DNA from 3 places in the Brenneria sp. L3-3C-1 genome. Region 2 is predicted to be linked to each of the others. Evidence: predicted binding sites of a transcription regulator. Region 2 holds the regulator's gene; each other region holds the start of a gene.
The links. Region 2 encodes ArgR, which controls arginine synthesis, uptake and breakdown. Its sites were predicted from a motif close to ANTGAATAAAAATACANT; they were not measured.

Region 1 (6,513 bases), on a different contig from region 2:
TTTTTACCCGTGCTGCGCGGCAAAGGCCTGGCCAGAAAGCTTGCCTTACTGGCGCTGGATTTTGCCCGCCAGCGGGGATTTCGCCGCTGCTATCTGGAAACCACCGGCCACTTAACCAGCGCCATCCGGCTGTACCGATCATTAGGGTTTGAGCATATTCCCCATGCCATGGGCAATACCGGGCATACCGATTGTGAAGTGACCATGCTTAAGCAGTTGTAAGCCGGCAACCGTCAGATAAGAGAGAGGAAGCCGCGGAAACTTTCGCCGCCGCGGCTTTAAATGAGGCCGGGCTTAACGATTAATGGCGTTTTCCATCATCGTCTTCGTCATAAAAATCTTCGTCGTTTCCTTCTTCTCCGTCTTCGCCATCGGGATCTTCAAAGTAGGTGCCCCAGCCGTCATAGTTCACGCCGTGGCGTTCGGCCAGCGTCAACAGCTGTTCGACCTGAGCATCGATCAATTCCGCGTTCAACGCCACTTCGCTGATGGCATCGCAGCACATCAGCAAAACGCCGTCTTCCACTTCAAGCTCTTCCGCATCGGTCACTTCATAGCCTAATTTGAACGCTTCCACGGCGACCTTTTCCAGCACCTCAAACTTTTCGGCTGAGAAATGGTGCTCAATGGTATAGAGCGCATCGGGATCGCTGCCGTCATCCAACAGTTCTTCGATGATCAGGCGTGTCTCTTCACGTTGTTCTTCCAGCAATTCGCGGTTTGCCATGCCTCAGTCCTCATTAATCGGCGTAGTATTTCGTCATTGTCCCACAGCCCTGCGGCGGTCTCCACCATAAAGTTTGCCGCCGACACTTGAATTTGAATAATTACACATATAAAGTGAATTTTAATTCAACCATTGGTGTTGAGCTGCATGGAGATATGCCTCATGAAACCGTTTTATAAGCGTCATTTTTTAAGATTAATGGATTTTACGCCAGTAGAAATTGCCGATCTTTTAGCTCTGTCAACGAAACTCAAAGCCGATAAAAAAAGCGGCGCTGAAATCCGCCGCCTGCAAGGTAAAAACATCGCACTCATCTTCGAAAAAGATTCGACCCGCACTCGTTGCTCTTTCGAAGTTGCTGCATACGATCAGGGGGCACAGGTGACCTATCTGGCGCCCAGCGGCAGTCAAATCGGACACAAGGAATCCATCAAGGATACCGCGCGGGTGCTGGGCAGAATGTACGACGGTATCCAGTATCGCGGCTACGGTCAGCAAATCGTTGAAACGCTGGCGCGCTATGCGGGCGTCCCTGTCTGGAACGGGCTGACGGATGAATGCCATCCGACACAGTTGCTGGCCGATTTACTGACCATGCAGGAACATTTGCCGGCCAAGCCGCTGTCGGCGATGAAACTGGCCTATGTGGGCGACGCCCGCAACAACATGGGCAACACCATGCTGGAAGCGGCGGCGCTGACCGGGCTGGATTTACGTCTGATTGCCCCTAAAGCCTGCTGGCCGGAAGAGGGATTGGTCGAGGGATGTCAGGCGGCCGCCAAACAAACCGGCGGCGCCATTACGCTGACGGAAGATATTGCCGCCGGCGTGGCGGACGTCGATTTCATCTACACCGACGTCTGGGTGTCGATGGGCGAACCCAAAGAAACCTGGCGGCAACGAATTACGCTGCTGAAGCCCTATCAGGTCAATATGGCGATGATCGCCGCAACCGGCAACCCGCAGGTGAAGTTCCTGCACTGCCTGCCGGCGTTCCATGACGATCAGACCACGCTCGGCAAACAGATGGCGGAGCAGTACGGACTGCACGGCGGCATGGAAGTCACGGATGAGGTGTTTGAATCCGCGCACAGCATCGTCTTCGATCAGGCGGAAAACCGGATGCACACCATTAAAGCGGTAATGGTGGCGACGTTAAGCCAGGATTAGCGATCTGCGCCACCCCGGCGAAGGGCCGGGGTGGCGCAACGCCGATCACCGCACCAGCGATGCGTCAATCTTCACCACCGCTTTACGCACGTGCGCAGGCTCCCCTACCGCACATAACGGCTTATGCACCTCGCCCGGATAGAAGACCACAAAGTCGCCTTCCCGCATCACAATCTGTTTTTCCTGTTCCCCGCACGGCAAAAAAGCGATGTCTTTATCCGCCAGCCAGTCAACGTCCGGCTTGCCGGCCGGCAGGTTGCTGAACGTCATCCCTTCCACGCCCGACAGAATAATCTGGATATCCAGATATTTGGCGTGATACTCGGCGCGGCGATTTTCAAACAGATCGGTACTGTCATTGGAGAGCAGCACAAATGCGTTATCACCGTCGATATCATGCTTACCCAGCGGCGTCTGGGCCGTAATATGCCGCTTAACGTGCTCGATGGCGTCGCGCAGTTTTGCCGGCAGATAAGGAACCAACTCAAGGTGATGGATATTGCCTGTGATCATAATTTTTTCCCGTTTTAAAATAAAACCGCGTTTTATAAACTGAATTTTTACCCATGTTATACGCGCTGAACAGCATACCCGCCAGCACGTTATTCTGAAAAGGTGACCTGAATTTCATACTTTTATTTTGCCGTCGGTGACCTGCATTTCCTGCCGTGGGAGATATTCATCCGCAACCGATTGCCATGCGTAAAAAATCACGTTTTTCGCTTGAATTAGCCTCATCGGCGCGTATAATTCCCGACAATTTGCCGGGAGGGATCATGCACTGCTGCATAAAAAAAATCGCTGCGATTGTTGGTTATCAACCACAGCTGCCATCCGGTAGCCAGCCAGCGTTTTCCTTTCCGTTGCTTGACCGATCATTCATAAAGGCCCCTCAGTGAGGGGCTTTTTTTTGCCTGTTATCCAGGGCACGTCAGACGCGATATCTGTTTTCCGGCCTAACCGTAAGGAGAAAAACAAAAATGGTCAATCCGCTTTATCAAAAACACATCATTTCAATTAACGACCTCAGCCGAGGGGAGTTGGAACTGGCATTGCAGGTTGCCGCCAGCCTGAAAGCCAACCCGCAGCCTGAGCTGTTAAAGCACAAAGTGATTGCCAGCTGTTTTTTCGAAGCATCGACGCGTACGCGCTTATCCTTTGAAACCGCGATACATCGTCTGGGCGCCTCGGTGGTGGGCTTCGCCGACAGCAGTAACACCTCGTTGGGCAAAAAAGGCGAAACGCTGGCCGACACCATCTCGGTTATCAGCCAGTATGTGGATGCGATCGTCATGCGGCACCCGCAGGAAGGGGCATCCCGTCTGGCCGCGGAATTTTCCGGCGGCATTCCGGTACTGAACGCCGGCGATGGCGCCAACCAGCACCCGTCGCAAACGCTGCTCGATCTGTTTACCATTCAGGAAACCCAGGGACGCCTGAGCAACATCAATATCGCCATGGTGGGCGACCTGAAATATGGGCGCACCGTGCATTCGCTGACGCAGGCGCTGGCGAAATTCGACGGCAACCGCTTTTACTTTATCGCCCCGGACGCACTGGCGATGCCGGACTACATTCTGACCATGCTGGAAGAAAAAAATATTCCCTACAGCCTGCACAACAGCATTGAGGAAGTGGTCTCCGAGCTGGATATTCTGTATATGACGCGGGTGCAGAAAGAGCGTCTGGATCCGTCGGAATACATCAACATCAAGTCTCAGTTCGTGCTGCGGGCCGCCGACCTGAACGATGCGCGCGCCAACCTGAAAGTGCTGCATCCCCTGCCGCGCGTCGACGAAATCACCATCGATGTGGATAAAACGCCCTACGCTTACTATTTCCAACAGGCGGGAAATGGCATCTACGCGCGTCAGGCTTTGCTGGCGCTGGTACTGAATCGCGAACTGGTTCTGTGAGAGAGAGGAAGAGTCATGACTCACGATAATAAATTACAGGTGGAAGCCATCAAGCGTGGCACGGTTATCGACCATATTCCCGCACAGGTGGGTTTTAAGCTGCTGACGTTATTCAAGCTGACCGCAACCGACCAGCGCATCACCATCGGTCTGAACCTGCCTTCAAACCAACTGGGCCGCAAGGATCTGATCAAGATTGAGAACGTCTTCCTGACCGAGCAACAGGCCAATCAACTGGCGATGTATGCGCCGCAGGCCACCGTTAATCAGATCGATGATTACGATGTGGTGCGCAAACTGGCGCCGACGCTGCCCGATCATATCGACGATGTCTTAACCTGTCCGAACAGCAATTGCATCAGCCGCAGCGAACCGGTGTCGTCTTCGTTCAGGGTCAAACAGCGTGAAGGCGACGTCCATCTGAAATGTAAATACTGCGAAAAAGAGTTCGAGCGTCAGGCTGTCTTGCAGGATCGCTAAGCATCGCTGCCGCGCTTTCTTCGATTGCCCCGCTCGCAGACATTGCCTGAGGCAGGGCTTTTTTGAATAATGGCAGCACTCGCGTTCCTTTTACGTCCCAATCAGGAGATACCATGTCACGCACCATCAGCACCGAACAGGCTCCCGCCGCCATCGGCCCCTATGTACAAGGCGTCGATCTCGGCAGCATGATCATCACTTCCGGTCAAATTCCGGTTAACCCGAAAAGCGGCCTGGTCGCCGACGACATTACGGCACAGACGCGCCAGTCGCTGACTAACGTCAAGGCGATTGTCGAAGCCGCCGGTCTGAAGGTTTCCGATATCGTCAAAACCACGGTGTTCGTTAAGGATCTGAATGATTTTTCCACCGTCAATGCGGCCTATGAAGCTTTCTTTACCGAACACGATGCGCCTTTCCCGGCGCGCTCCTGCGTTGAAGTCGCTCGTCTGCCAAAAGACGTGAAAATCGAAATTGAAGCGATCGCCGTTCGTCGCTAAGCCCTGTCATTGGTCATAAATGTAAAAAGACGCACCATGATGGTTGCGTCTTTTTTATTGTCTCGCTCTCCGCCTCACACCCTGAAGCGAACCGCCGCGGTGCAGGCACGTCAACGGCCGCCCCAATAGAGTGCGAAATCGTTGGCTAAATAATGATGGCGACACGTTTCGCTGAAATGGCGCATTTTATGCATTGCACTATTATCGCTATTAAGCGTGATGCAGGGGATGACCATGATAAAAATGACGCTTCCGACACCGTCTTACTACGATGAGATGCTCTCCGTAGAAGGCAGGCAACGCCAGCACTACAATTCCTATTGGCAATGGTTGCAACAAACCGACCAGCAGGCCATCAGACAGAAAAAGGAGCAGGCTGAACTGCTGTTTCACCGCGTCGGCATCACCTTTAACGTCTACGGCGAAGAAGGCGGCACCGAGCGTTTAATTCCTTTCGACAGCGTACCGCGGATTATTCCCGCCCATGAATGGCGTCAGCTCGATCTCGGCATCCGCCAGCGGGTACAGGCGCTGAATGCGTTTCTCTACGATATCTATCATCAGCAGCATATTCTCAAAGCCGGCATTATTCCCCACGAACAGGTGCTGGCGAACGATCAATACCAACCCTGTATGCAGGGCGTGGATTTACACAACAATATTTACGCCCATATCACCGGTATCGATATGGTGCGCAACAGCGACGGCAATTATTACGTGCTGGAAGACAATCTGCGCACCCCGTCCGGCGTCTCCTATATGCTGGAAAATCGCAAGATGATGATGCGCTTGTACCCGGATCTGTTCGCCAGCCAACATATCGCCCCCGTCGAACGCTACCCCAGCTACCTGCTGCAAACGCTGCGCGAAAGCACGCTGGTGGACGACCCTACCGTGGTGGTATTGACGCCGGGACGCTTCAACAGCGCCTATTTTGAACACAGCTTTCTGGCGCAGCAGATGGGCGTTGAGCTGGTGGAAAGCGCCGATCTGTTCGTCAAAGAGGGGGCCGTCTATATGCGCACCACCGAAGGCCCTTGCCAGGTGGACGTGATTTATCGCCGCGTGGATGACGCGTTCCTCGATCCGCTGGCCTTCCGCGCCGATTCCATGCTCGGCGTGCCGGGTCTGCTGTCGGTGTATCGCGCCGGCGGCGTAGTGCTGGCCAACGCGATCGGCACCGGCGTGGCGGATGACAAGTCCATCTATCCTTACGTGCCGGACATGATCCGTTTTTACCTGTCCGAAGAACCGATTCTGGGCAACATCCCCACCTGGCAGTGCCGCGATCCCAAAGCATTGAGCTATGTGCTCGACAATCTGGACAGCATGGTGGTGAAAGAGGTTCACGGCGCCGGCGGCTACGGCATGTTGGTCGGCCCGCGGGCGACACGCCAGCAGATTGAGGATTTCCGCCTGCGGCTGTTGGCTAACCCGCACAATTACATCGCCCAGGAAACGCTGGCGCTGTCCACCTGCCCTACTTTCGTCGAGGACGGACTGGCTCCCCGTCACATTGACCTGCGCCCATTCGCCCTTTCGGGAGAGGAGATCCGGCTGATCCCCGGCGGTTTAACCCGTGTGGCGCTTACGGAAGGCTCCTTGGTGGTCAACTCTTCACAGGGCGGCGGCACCAAAGATACCTGGGTCATGGAGGAGGACGAATCATGTTAAGCCGCACAGCCAGTGAACTGTATTGGATGGCCCGCTATCTGGAGCG
Region 2 (6,513 bases):
TAAACCAGGAGTCATTGGTCTCGTTGCCGGCGAACAGGGTGACGAAGTTTTTCTTCGGCATTTTGCACTGTTCGATGCACAGTTTCATGATCAGACGTTCCTGAGTACGAACGCGGTCCATCATGGAGCGCATGCTGCTGACCAGGAAATCAAACTGTTTGGGCACCAGGCGGAATTGCTTAAAGACTTCAGACAGATTCAGAATTTCTTGTGCCGATTTTGCATGACTGCGACCGTGGGTCTTGATGACCTGACGCGTCGTTTCATATTGCTCACGCAATTCAGTAAATTTCTGACGCGCCAGTTCCGGATCGATGCTGTTATCGTCATCGCTGTCGTCATCTTCTTCTTCCTCGTCATCGTCGTCATCCATCTCCTCGCTGGAAAGCTCAGAGCCAACGTGCGTCGCGGTTGGCGCAATGTCTTCTTCCGCGTTGGGATCGACAAATCCGGTGATCAGATCGGATAAGCGGCTTTCGCCGGCTTCAACACGATCGTACTGTTCCAGCAGATAGGTAATCGCTTCCGGGTACTCTGCGACAGAACATTGAACCTGATTGATACCGTCTTCAATACGTTTGGCGATATCGATCTCGCCTTCACGCGTCAGCAATTCGACGGTACCCATTTCACGCATGTACATACGAACCGGATCGGTGGTACGACCGATTTCCGATTCAACGCTGGATAACACTTGAGCAGCAGCCTCTGCCGCATCTTCGTCTGCGTCATTGGTATTTTCTGCCAGCAACAGATCATCCGCATCCGGCGCTTCTTCCATCACCTGGATGCCCATGTCATTAATCATCTGGATGATGTCTTCGATCTGGTCGGAGTCGATGATATCTTCCGGCAGATGGTCATTGACCTCAGCATAGGTCAGGTAGCCTTGCTCCTTACCACGGGTGACAAGTAGCTTTAGCTGTGACTGCGGGTTTTGCTCCATAAGACGGTATCCACACTTCAGAGTATTTGGGTTGGTGTCGGTCGGCGTAATATGCCAACAATAGCATTAGGGCATTTTTTCTTATCGCCGCGGACCCCGTAGCGGCTCTTTGCAGGGCTCGACCCTGCTATTTATCGGCAATTAAGCCGCAATAATCAGTTTTTTCTGGTTAAGGCCAGTTGCAACGACCAAAGCTCTTTTCTTTCTTTGGCGTTAAGCCCGTGCGTTCTCTCACGGGCGATTAATGTTTCCTGACGTTGTTTCAACAGTTGATCGTAGAGTTCCGCCAGGCTTATTCTGAACTTATCGTCCAGCTCATCTTCTTCGATCATATGGTTCCAGGAAGCCATGGTTTCAAGTTGCTTCCGGTATTTGCTGTCTCTATATTTCTCAAGCAGCAGACCCATATTCATTCCGGGGCTGGCGTTGCAGGTTTTAACCAGATCCTGAAACAGGGACAGGCCAGCCACTTTGCTCTCTTCTATGTCTTCCAGCGCCAGTTCGGGAACTTCCGCTGAAAGTCTTGGGTTCTGAACTAATAGCCCTATAAGTATACGCATAGTTGTGACTTTTAGCTGCGGAGGCTGATAGGGCTGAGCATGTTCAGCCACTTTGGGCAACAGCCTGTCTAACTGGCTGTCATCCAGGATACCCAGCTTATTGCCCAACTGCTGGCGTAAATATAAGCGTAACGTTTCACCTGGCACCTGACCAATCAAGGGCAGCGCCAACGTGCTGAGCTTCGTGCGTCCATCAGGAGAACTCATGTCCACCTGCTGTTGCAGCGTTTCAAACATAAACTGCGACAGTGGCAAAGCCTGCTCCATTCGCTGTTCGAAAAGGGCTTTGCCTTCTTTGCGCACCAGCGTGTCGGGATCTTCGCCATCCGGCAGAAACATAAAGCGTAACTGACGGCCATCATTTAAATAGGGTAGCGCGGTTTCCAGCGCCCGCCATGCCGCTTCCCGCCCGGCCCGGTCGCCGTCGTAACAGCAGACGACCTGATCGGTGGCGCGAAAGAGTAACTGAATATGATCGGCTGTGGTGGAGGTTCCCAGCGACGCAACCGCATAATCAATACCAAACTGCGCCAGGGCGACGACATCCATATACCCTTCAACCACCAGCAACCGCTTCAGTTCCGGATGGTTTTGCTGCGCTTCATACAGGCCATAGAGCTGGCGGCCTTTATGGAAAATTTCCGTTTCCGGCGAGTTCAGATACTTCGGCACGCCATCGCCTAATACCCGTCCGCCAAATGCGATGACCCGCCCCCGCTTATCCCGAATAGGGAACATCACGCGTTCACGGAAACGATCGTAAGTACGGCCCTGATCGTTAGTCACCAGCATGCCGGCATCGTTCAATGTGCTGCGATCGTCATTATTGCGTCCGAAACGCTTTAAGGCGTTATCCCAGCCGGCCGGCGCGAAACCAATCGCAAAATGACTAATTACTTCGGCGCTCAATCCTCGCTGTTGCAAGTACTGCAACGCGGGAGCGCCGACAGGCTGGCTTAGCGTTTGCTGATAAAACGAACTCAGTTGCCCCATCAGTTCATACAGGCTTTGCCGCTGATGACGCTCAAACTGGGTTGGCCCGGTGCCGGTTTCATACGGCACTTCAAGACCATAGATGGTGGCTAATTCTTCAATGCTTTCAACGAATTCGAGACGATCGTAATTCATTAAAAAGTCAATGGCGTTACCGTGTGCGCCACAGCCAAAACAATGGTAGAACTGCTTGTCGCCGTTTACGGTGAACGAGGGAGTTTTTTCGTGGTGAAACGGACAGCACGCATGGTGATTCTTGCCCTGCTTTTTCAGTTTGACGCGCGCGTCAATGAGATCGACGATGTCGGTGCGAGCCAGCAGGTCATTAATAAATACGCGTGGAATTCGTCCAGCCATAAGCCCCTGTTAACGATAGCTTATAAACGACAACAAGCCGCGCATTCCTTGCGGAAATGCACGGCCTTCGTATGCAACTACTAAGTCTGCGGATTAATCACGCGGTGGAGGAAGCCCTCCTGAAAATTAATACAGACGAGTGCGGCGTGCGTTTTCTCGAGCCAACTTCTTCGCGTGGCGTTTTACCGCGGATGCTTTAGCGCGTTTACGTTCAGTTGTCGGTTTTTCATAAAACTCACGACGACGAACTTCGGCCAGAACACCTGCTTTTTCGCAGGAACGCTTGAAGCGACGCAAAGCTACGTCGAACGGCTCGTTTTCACGTACTTTAATTACCGGCATGTGCCTCTCACCTTAATAAATTCGGTTTGCCGCTGGCCTTGTGCCAGCCTTTTCAAAATGGTGCGGAATTCTACTGCAAACAGGGCGTCCTTGTAAAGGGCTGGGCGATCATAAAACGCTCAGCGCACCGTCAGCGCAGAAACCGGGGGGCTTATGGTAGACTATCTGCCGTATGAAGCAAGCTGCATCGTCGGGATGCTTGCACCGTAATATAAAGTAGGAACAGCAATGCGCGTATTGGGTATCGAAACATCCTGTGATGAAACCGGCGTGGCCATCTATGACACTCAGGCCGGTTTACTCGCTAATCAGTTGTACAGCCAGGTAAAACTCCATGCGGATTATGGCGGCGTCGTTCCCGAACTGGCTTCACGCGATCACGTCCGTAAAACGGTGCCGTTGATCCAGGCGGCGCTGCGCGAAGCGGATTTAAAAGCCGGTGATATTGACGGCGTGGCCTATACTGCCGGCCCCGGACTGGTGGGGGCGCTGTTGGTCGGGGCGACGATAGGCCGCTCGCTGGCGTTTGCCTGGAATGTTCCGGCGGTCGCGGTGCATCATATGGAAGGGCACCTGCTGGCGCCGATGCTGGAAGACAATCCGCCTGAATTTCCTTTTGTGGCGTTGCTGGTTTCCGGCGGTCATACGCAGCTAATCAGCGTCACCGGCATCGGCGAGTATCGGCTGCTTGGCGAGTCAATCGATGATGCCGCGGGCGAGGCGTTTGATAAAACGGCAAAATTGCTGGGGCTGGATTACCCGGGCGGGCCGATGCTGTCAAAAATGGCTCAGGCCGGCGACGCCGCGCGTTTTACGTTCCCGCGTCCGATGACCGATCGCCCCGGGCTGGATTTCAGTTTCTCCGGTTTAAAAACCTTCGCGGCCAATACGATCCGCAATAACGATGATGATGCACAAACCCGGGCGGACATTGCCCGAGCTTTCGAGGATGCGGTGGTGGATACGCTGGCGATAAAATGCCGTCGTGCGCTGGATGAAACCGGCTTCAAAAGGCTGGTGATAGCCGGGGGCGTGAGCGCCAACCGTACGCTGCGTCAGCGTCTGGGCGAGATGATGACAAAACGGGGCGGGGCGGTATTTTATGCCCGGCCGGAGTTTTGCACGGATAATGGCGCCATGATCGCTTACGCGGGAACGGTTCGCCTGCAACAGGGAGAACGGCGGGAACTCGGCATCACGGTGCGACCGCGCTGGCCGCTGGCTGAATTGCCGGCCATTTAAGCCGAATCATCCATAGCCCGCGTCGCTGGCGACATCGCGGCTTTCATCAACATCATCAAGGCGCGGGCGATGTTGTTACGGCTGTTCGGCTACAGTTCCTGCTCGAACAGCACCAAAATAGCCTCGTAAAGCTGTTTGACGCTGAACCCTCTGGCTGGGGTGGTGAAGATGGTGTCATCGCCCGCGATGGTGCCGAGAATCCCTTCTGATTTACCCAACGAGTCGAGCAAACGCGCGATCAACTGCGCTGCGCCCGGGCTGGTATGGATAACCACTACGGCATCATTAAAGTCGACGTCCAGCACCAGATTCTTGAGTGGGCTGGTGGTGGTGGGAACGCCAAGCTCGGCGGGCAGACAGTAAACCATTTCCATTTTGGCGTTACGTGTCCGTACCGCACCAAATTTAGTCAGCATGCGTGAGACTTTGGACTGATTGATGTTTTCAAATCCGTCATCTTGCAAAGCTTGAACGATCTCACTTTGAGAGCTGAACTTTTCTTCTTTCAGCAGCGCTTTGAACGCCTTAACTAAGTCTTCCTGTTTTGTCGTGTTACGCATTCTGCACCGGATTCATAGGGTTATTTGTGTCGTTATTATGCAGATAAGTGAATTTTTATGCAATCATAATGCGTATAATAGCGCCGTTCATCCGTTATGATCCGGATGAATAAAAAAATAAAAATTCCGCCAAGCCGGCGAGTCTGAAAACTGTGTTGCAGGTCACATAAAAGTGAACCAAATGTTATCAGAATGATGTTGTTTGCAGACCGACGATCGGTGTAATGTAGTCCCCTAGTTGACTGGCCATAAATGTGCGCCGCATTTTTAACTCAAAAGCCCATTAACTTTACTTACCTTTCAAATTATTAGCCGTTTTTGATTTATTATTAGAGACATAGGATATTTTCAGTCTTTAAGCGCTATCCGTTGACGGTAAGTAAATGCGCTTCATTTTTTCTTCTAGTGTTAATTCTATAATTATATGAATTCACAAAATTTTTGTACTTTACGATAATAAGGAGTTTAGGATGAAAGTTGCAGTTCTTGGTGCAGCAGGCGGTATTGGTCAGGCCCTTGCGCTCCTCCTCAAAACCCAGCTTCCTTCAGGTTCGGAATTATCGCTTTATGACATTGCTCCGGTAACCCCGGGCGTTGCGGTTGATCTGAGCCATATTCCTACCGCAGTCAAAATCAAAGGCTATAGCGGCGAAGACGCGACCCCGGCGCTGGTTGGCGCCGACATCGTGTTGATATCTGCTGGCGTGGCCCGTAAGCCGGGTATGGACCGTTCAGATTTATTCAATGTAAATGCCGGGATTGTGCGCAATCTGGTTGAGCAAATCGCCAGTACCTGCCCCAAAGCCTGCATTGGCATCATCACCAACCCGGTGAATACGACAGTGGCTATCGCCGCCGAAGTGTTGAAAAAAGCGGGCGTTTACGACAGAAACAAACTGTTCGGCGTCACCACGCTGGATATCATCCGTTCTAATACGTTTGTGGCTGAACTGAAAGGCAAACAACCGCAGGACATCAATGTTCCTGTTATCGGCGGCCATTCCGGCGTGACGATTCTGCCTTTGCTGTCGCAAATCCCCGGCGTAAGCTTCAGCGAGCAGGAAGCCGCCGACCTGACAAAGCGCATCCAGAATGCCGGTACCGAAGTTGTGGAAGCGAAAGCCGGCGGCGGATCGGCGACCTTGTCGATGGGGCAGGCAGCTGCCCGATTCGGCCTGTCTCTGGTTCGTGCCTTGCAGGGTGAAAGCAACGTTGTTGAATGCGCCTATGTAGAAAGCGACGGCAAATATGCCCGTTTCTTTGCTCAGCCTGTGCTGTTGGGTAAAGAGGGTATTGTTGAACGTAAAGACATTGGTACGTTAAGCGCGTTTGAGCAAGCGTCGCTCACGAATATGTTGGATACGCTAAATCAGGATATCGAACTGGGCGAGTCTTTCATAAAAGGCTAATGAACGCTGCGATTTCGTCATCATGAGTCTACAAGCCGGAGAGTGTCTCTCCGGCTTTTGTCTTTACTGGGGGCGAATCAGTTTCTTTCTGTCAATAAGCTCGT
Region 3 (6,513 bases), on a different contig from region 2:
ACGCCTTCCATCTGCCAGGCGCTCAAGCCGAATTTGCTTAGCTCGCGGGTATCGGCGCCGGATATCATCCAGTTTTCTATCGCCTGAAAGGTATTGGTGTTGCGGGAGTATAGCCCCGGAGATGCCGCCCTGATTTCAGAGACCTGGGTGACAAAGTCGCGCGCATTGACCGGTTTCCCCTTGGCGCTCGGCTCATTCACCAGTTCCAGAGGCTGATTGAGGTGTCCGTCTTTATACTGCTGGCCCCGATCGGTCGGCCTGGACTGACACCCAGCCAAAATGGCGATCACCACGCCGGTCAGCACATATTTTCCCCAACATCCTTTCATCTTCGTTGCGCTCTCTTTTGACATCGACGGATTCACCGTCGAACGATAACAAACACCTATATAGAAAGAAACGACCCCGGATAAAAAATAGCACAGCCATGCCATTCAGGACGGCGAACGTCGTTTATCCACATGAAACCCCATGACATTGTGTATAAAAAACAATCTATTGGGTGGTAAATTCAGCACCCGTGCGGGTTATCCCGTATTTTTTACAGAAATAGGTTGCATAGAAGTTCATGGGGAGTATAGTGCGCATCCACGGACGCGGGGTGGAGCAGCCTGGTAGCTCGTCGGGCTCATAACCCGAAGGTCGTCGGTTCAAATCCGGCCCCCGCAACCAATTTGATGTGTGTAAACCATCAAAAGAAGTACGATATCAAGACGGACGCGGGGTGGAGCAGCCCGGTAGCTCGTCGGGCTCATAACCCGAAGGTCGTCGGTTCAAATCCGGCCCCCGCAACCAATTGATAATCAATAGCTGAACACCCTTAACGGGTGTTTTTTGCTTTCTGAGATACCCCATTCCGATCAACATTCATTTGCTACAGCCAACGCTGCCTTAGTTAGCGCCCCGAATGCGCGGCAAAATAGGCCTTGATACCGGTAAGAATAGATTCGGCTATCTGTTGCTGGAACTGACTGGTGCGTAATTTGCGTTCTTCTTCCAGATTACTGATAAATGCCGTTTCCACCAGAACAGAGGGGATATCAGGGGCTTTCAGCACCGCAAACCCGGCCTGATCGACGCTATTTTTATGCAGACGATTCACCTTGCCCAGCCGGGTCAATATTTCCTTGCCGAACTTCAGACTGTCGTTAATGGTAACGGTCTGCACCAGGTCAAACATGGTATGGTCGAGATAGCGATCGCCGCTCATGCTCACCCCGCCGATTAAATCCGATTCGTTCTGCGTCTGCGCCAGAAAGCTTGCCGCGGTGCTGGTCGCGCCTTTTTTGGACAGCGCGAATACCGACGATCCCCTTGCCGCGCGATTGGTAAACGCATCCGCATGAATAGAGATAAACAGGTCGGCCCGCTGCTTGCGCGCTTTCGCCACCCGCACGCGCAACGGGATAAATACATCTTCATTGCGGGTCATATACGCTTTCATATTGGGTTCACGATCGATCAAGGCGCGCAGGCGGCGGGCTATCTGCAACACAATATCTTTCTCGCGCGTTTTGTTTTTACCAATCGCGCCGGGATCTTCACCGCCGTGGCCGGGATCAAGCATAATGACCAGCGGACGATCGCGCCCGGCTTTCCCGGCTTGCGGCGCCTCCGCCGGCAGCGTGCGCTCCAGATCGCCCTTATTGTAATCCTCCAACAGCGCCAGCAACGGGTCGTCTTCGTTGTCATAACGTCCTGGCAGCGGATAGAGATCCATCACCAGACGGTGTTTGAATTCCGCGACCGGGCTCAGCGTAAACAGCTTGGCATCCGTTCCCTGCTTTAATTCCAACACCAAACGCACCGTATTTTTATCAAACTGGCCGATTCTGGCATTTTTAATCAGCGGATCGTTTTGCTGAAACTGACTGGAAATATTCTTCAGGACGTTATTAAGGTGGATATTTTCAATGTCCACCACGATGCGATCCGGATTGCTAAGGGTGAACTGCTTGTACTTAAGCGAATGATTTGATTCCAGCGTGACGCGGGTATAAGAAGAAGAAGGCCAGACGCGCACGGCAATCACCTGCGCGACCGCGGCCATCCCGACACCGCTCACACTTAACAGCCAGGTTGCCGCAGCGCTTTGTAACAGGCGCCGCCGAGTCAGATTGTGATTCGAATGAGACATGCAACTCCGGTCTGATTACTGTGTTATTGCCAGGCACTGAGCGTAGGGATAAGAAAATTTTCAAAAACTTTAACCAATCTCCTCTCCCGTGTCATGCAAAAATCATTTTTATGCTTTACCGACGGTATCTTTCAGGCACAAAAGGGATAAATTCTTAATTTACCCTTCCGGTCTTTCAGCGATGACTTACCCCTTGCGTTTTTCCCCATAAAGAATAAAAATACAAAAATTACGAATAAAAATTCAAACAGGAGTCCCAGTGAAGGAGCGTAGTACAGAACTGGTGGAAGGCTTCCGCCACTCGGTTCCCTATATCAATGCCCATCGCGGCAAAACCTTTGTCATCATGCTGGGCGGCGAAGCCATTGAGCATGAAAACTTCGCCAGCATCATTAACGATATCGGGCTGCTGCACAGCCTGGGGATTAAGCTGGTGGTGGTTTATGGCGCCCGCCCGCAGATTGACAGCAACCTGACCACCCATCACTACGAGCCGCATTACCACAAAAATATCCGCATCACGGACAGAACCACGCTGGAGCTGGTTAAACAAGCCGCCGGGATGTTGCAGTTGGATATCACCGCCCGGTTGTCGATGAGTTTGAATAATACGCCGCTACAGGGCGCGCACATCAACGTCGTCAGCGGCAACTTTATTATCGCCCAGCCGCTTGGCGTGGATGACGGCGTGGACTACTGCCACAGCGGACGCATTCGTCGTATCGACGAAGAAGCCTTGCACCGCCAGTTGAATAGCGGCGCGATTGTCCTGCTGGGGCCGGTCGCGGTTTCCGTCACCGGGGAAAGCTTCAACCTGACCTCGGAAGAAGTCGCCACCCAGTTGGCGATCAAGCTGAAAGCCGAGAAAATGATCGGTTTCTGCTCTTCACAGGGCGTGATCAACGAAGAAGGCAACATCATTTCCGAGCTGTTTCCGGACGACGCCCAACGGCGCATCGAAACGCTGGAAGAACAGGGCGATTACCAATCCGGTACGGTCAGATTCCTGCGCGGAGCAGTGAAAGCCTGCCGCAGCGGCGTACGCCGCAGCCATTTGATCAGCTATCAGGATGATGGCGCGCTGCTTCAGGAACTGTTCTCCCGCGACGGGATTGGCACGCAAATCGTAATGGAAAGCGCCGAACAGGTACGCAGGGCGACGATTAACGACATCGGCGGCATTCTGGAGCTGATCCGCCCGCTGGAACAGCAGGGCATTCTGGTCAGGCGTTCCCGTGAACAGTTGGAAATGGAAATCGATAAGTTTACCGTGGTGGTGCGGGATAATCTGACCATTGCCTGCGCGGCGCTTTATCCTTTCCCGGAAGAGAACATCGGTGAGATGGCCTGCGTCGCGGTGCATCCGGACTATCGTAGCTCCTCGCGCGGCGACATGCTGCTACAGCGAATCGCGGCCCAGGCTCGCCAGCAAGGACTGAAAAAACTGTTCGTCCTGACCACCCACAGTATTCACTGGTTCCAGGAGCGCGGATTTTTACTCGCTGAAGTGGAAATGCTGCCGAAGAGAAAGCAGGAGCTGTACAACTATCATCGCCGTTCAAAAATCCTGGTTCTGGATCTGGCCTGAGCCCTGGCGATGCGAGAACGGTCGGAATACGTAGCGGCCTGGCTATTACGATAGGGTAAGTCTACTTTCGACAATATAAAAAAATGCTGTTCCGGGAAGGGGTTAAATATTCCGGAACAGCAAAAAGTGTAGCCAAATTACCCAATATCTGCGTTATTCCCCCCTGGGAGGCTCAATCCGGATACGCTCCAATGGCCCGACGATAAATACATAAGAAATAAGCCCAATTACGCCCATCGATCCCACATACAAAATGGCATAATCAAACGATTGAGTGGCGGACAAAATAAAGCCAATCACTAACGGCGTAACGATGCTGGCCAGATTGCCGCACATGTTAAAAACCCCGCCGGCTATTCCCAGAATTTCTTTAGGTGAGGTGTCGCTTAATACACACCACCCCAGATTGCCGAAACCTTTGGCAAAGAAAGCCAGGCTCATTGCCGCAATAACCACCACCTCCGACCCGGTGTAATTAGCGGCGACGATAGAGCAAGAGAGCAACATGCCGCAGATAATCGGGAGTTTGCGTGATATTGTCAGACTATAGCCGCGCCGAAGCAGATAATCTGAAAAAACACCGCCCATGAGTCCGCCAATAAATCCGGCGATAGCGGGCACAGAGGCAACCAGACCGACTTTCAGTATCGACATCCCTTTCGCCTGATATAAATAAGTCGGAAACCAGGTAAGAAAAAACCAGGTTATTGAAGTAACACAAAACTGGCCGATATAAACGCCAATCATCATGCGATTAACGCAAACCACTTTAATTTGTGAGAAACTGATTTTGTTTTTCTTAGCACTGCTGCCTAAATGAGGTTCTCCGCCGCCAGAACGAATATAGTCAATTTCCTCCTGATTAATGCGTTTATGCCTGAAGGGTTCCTGAACGTAGATAAACCAAAAGCCGCCCAATACAACCCCGATAGCGCCAATATAATAAAATACATAGTGCCAGCTCAGGTTATGTAAAATAACCGTCATCAATGGCGTAACGATACCTAAAGAAATATATTGTGCAGCTTGATAAACAGAGGTAACGAATCCCCTTTCGTTATTGGGAAACCATTGTACGCTAAGGCGACTATTGGCCGGGAACGCCGGAGCCTCGATAGCCCCCATCATTAACCGCAGTATAATCAAAACGATAAGCGGGGATGCAAAAAGATAAATGGTTCCCTGAAACATCGTGACAATGGACCAGGCGATTAACGCACAACCATACACTAAGCGCGATCCAAATTTATCCAGTAATAATCCCCCTGGAATTTGCATAATAACGTAGGAAATGCCAAAAGCGGAAAAAGCCAGCCCCATGACTTCCGGATCAAAACCTAACTCTTTACTCATAAATGGAGCAACAACTGAAAGCGTCGCCCGGTCTGCATAATTAAAAACAGTTGCCAGAAAAAGAAATAATAGAATTACATACCGGACATTCGTCCGCTTTTTTAATGTATTCATGACAGACAACTCCTGTTAATAAGGGTTGCATTTAATTGGATTTGTAGGGATACAGATAAAAACCGTGACTGATGGCATAAAGATCAGTCACGGCGTTCATCAGGGACGTTTACCAAACTCGCACGCCAGCGTGGTCCATTTTCGAGCTTGTTCACTGAGGGTAAATCCAAGCCCAAGGCGTTCAGAAACCCACATACGGCCATCACGCAGCTCAAGCTGTTCGTTAAAGAGCGGGTTTAGCCATTCGAAATGTTCAAGCCAGGGTTCGATAGGATAGGCGGCAGCCAAATGCAAATGGACTTCCATCGCAAAATGGGGGGCCAGTTTACGACCATGCTTCGCAGCCAGATCCATGATTTTCAAAAAAGGCGAAATCCCGCCAACACGCGGGGCATCGGGCTGTACAAAATCGCTGGCGTTGCCGAGGATCAGCTGTTCATGCTCCCGAAAACTGGTCAACATCTCACCGGTTGCAATAGGTGTATCAAGGGCTGAAGTCAGTGCGGCGTGCCCTTCCACATCGTAGGCATCAAGAGGTTCTTCAATCCAGACAAGATTGAATGCTTCCATCTTGCGCCCCATGCGAATTGCCGTTTCACGATCCCATTGTTGATTGGCATCCACCATCAGCGGGAATTCATCCCCCAAGGCCTCACGCACCGCAGTGAGGCGGCGAATGTCTTCTTCAGTGTTGGGCTGCCCCACCTTCAGTTTTATTCCGCCAATGCCGCTTTCACGTGAAATAACCACATTTTTTAAAACCTGCTCCAGCGGCGTATGCAGGAACCCGCCGGAGGTGTTATAGCACTGCACGGAATCACGATGCGATCCCAGCAGTTTCGCCAGCGGCAAACCGGCGCGTTTGGATTTCATATCCCACAGCGCAATATCGATTGGGGAAATAGCCTGCACAGCCATGCCGCTACGTCCAACAGAGGCCCCGGCCCACAGCAGTTTGGTATAGATTTTGTCAATATCGCTGGGATCTTCGCCAATCAGGTTATCAGCGATTTCTTTGGCATGGGCATAGATACCTTGCCCTCCGGCACGTTTTGAGTAACTGAACCCCACCCCTTCAAAACCATCCCGACTGCGAATTTCAGCAAAAATAATCGCGACTTCGGTGAGCGGCTTTTGTCGGCCAGTAAGCACTTTTGCATCGCTGACGGGCGTTGCCAGAGGTAAAAAGGCCAACGAGATTTTCACCCATACGATCCGATCCCCTGAATCAGCAGCGGTTCTGGCATTGGTGACGTTGGCGTAGCTTACGGCATCTGAGTTAGCACTGATGGTCATCTTTCATCTCCAATAAAATGATTGC

Region 1: the regulator ArgR is predicted to act here: its motif matches at 840-857, upstream of argF (ornithine carbamoyltransferase).
Region 3: the regulator ArgR is predicted to act here: its motif matches at 2,347-2,364, upstream of argA (amino-acid N-acetyltransferase).

What each region holds. Positions count from the first base shown of each region.
Region 1 covers NZ_JAEMHF010000004.1:109,815-116,327, forward strand. Annotated here, with positions in the region: gene JG725_RS10985 (GNAT family N-acetyltransferase) at 1-222, shown strand, start outside; gene rraB (ribonuclease E inhibitor RraB) at 302-727, opposite strand; gene argF (ornithine carbamoyltransferase) at 890-1,897, shown strand; gene JG725_RS11000 (YhcH/YjgK/YiaL family protein) at 1,943-2,410, opposite strand; gene pyrB (aspartate carbamoyltransferase) at 2,878-3,813, shown strand; gene pyrI (aspartate carbamoyltransferase regulatory subunit) at 3,829-4,293, shown strand; gene ridA (2-iminobutanoate/2-iminopropanoate deaminase) at 4,407-4,793, shown strand; gene JG725_RS11020 (circularly permuted type 2 ATP-grasp protein) at 5,028-6,467, shown strand; gene JG725_RS11025 (alpha-E domain-containing protein) at 6,461-6,513, shown strand, end outside.
Region 2 covers NZ_JAEMHF010000005.1:54,938-61,450, forward strand. Annotated here, with positions in the region: gene rpoD (RNA polymerase sigma factor RpoD) at 1-946, opposite strand, end outside; gene dnaG (DNA primase) at 1,102-2,856, opposite strand; gene rpsU (30S ribosomal protein S21) at 2,983-3,198, opposite strand; gene tsaD (tRNA (adenosine(37)-N6)-threonylcarbamoyltransferase complex transferase subunit TsaD) at 3,427-4,440, shown strand; gene argR (transcriptional regulator ArgR) at 4,530-5,000, opposite strand; gene mdh (malate dehydrogenase) at 5,471-6,409, shown strand; gene JG725_RS11990 (helix-turn-helix transcriptional regulator) at 6,473-6,513, opposite strand, start outside.
Region 3 covers NZ_JAEMHF010000002.1:469,787-476,299, forward strand. Annotated here, with positions in the region: gene mltA (murein transglycosylase A) at 1-329, opposite strand, end outside; tRNA gene JG725_RS08585 (tRNA-Met) at 596-672, shown strand; tRNA gene JG725_RS08590 (tRNA-Met) at 719-795, shown strand; gene amiC (N-acetylmuramoyl-L-alanine amidase AmiC) at 896-2,137, opposite strand; gene argA (amino-acid N-acetyltransferase) at 2,397-3,725, shown strand; gene JG725_RS08605 (MFS transporter) at 3,879-5,192, opposite strand; gene JG725_RS08610 (L-talarate/galactarate dehydratase) at 5,292-6,488, opposite strand.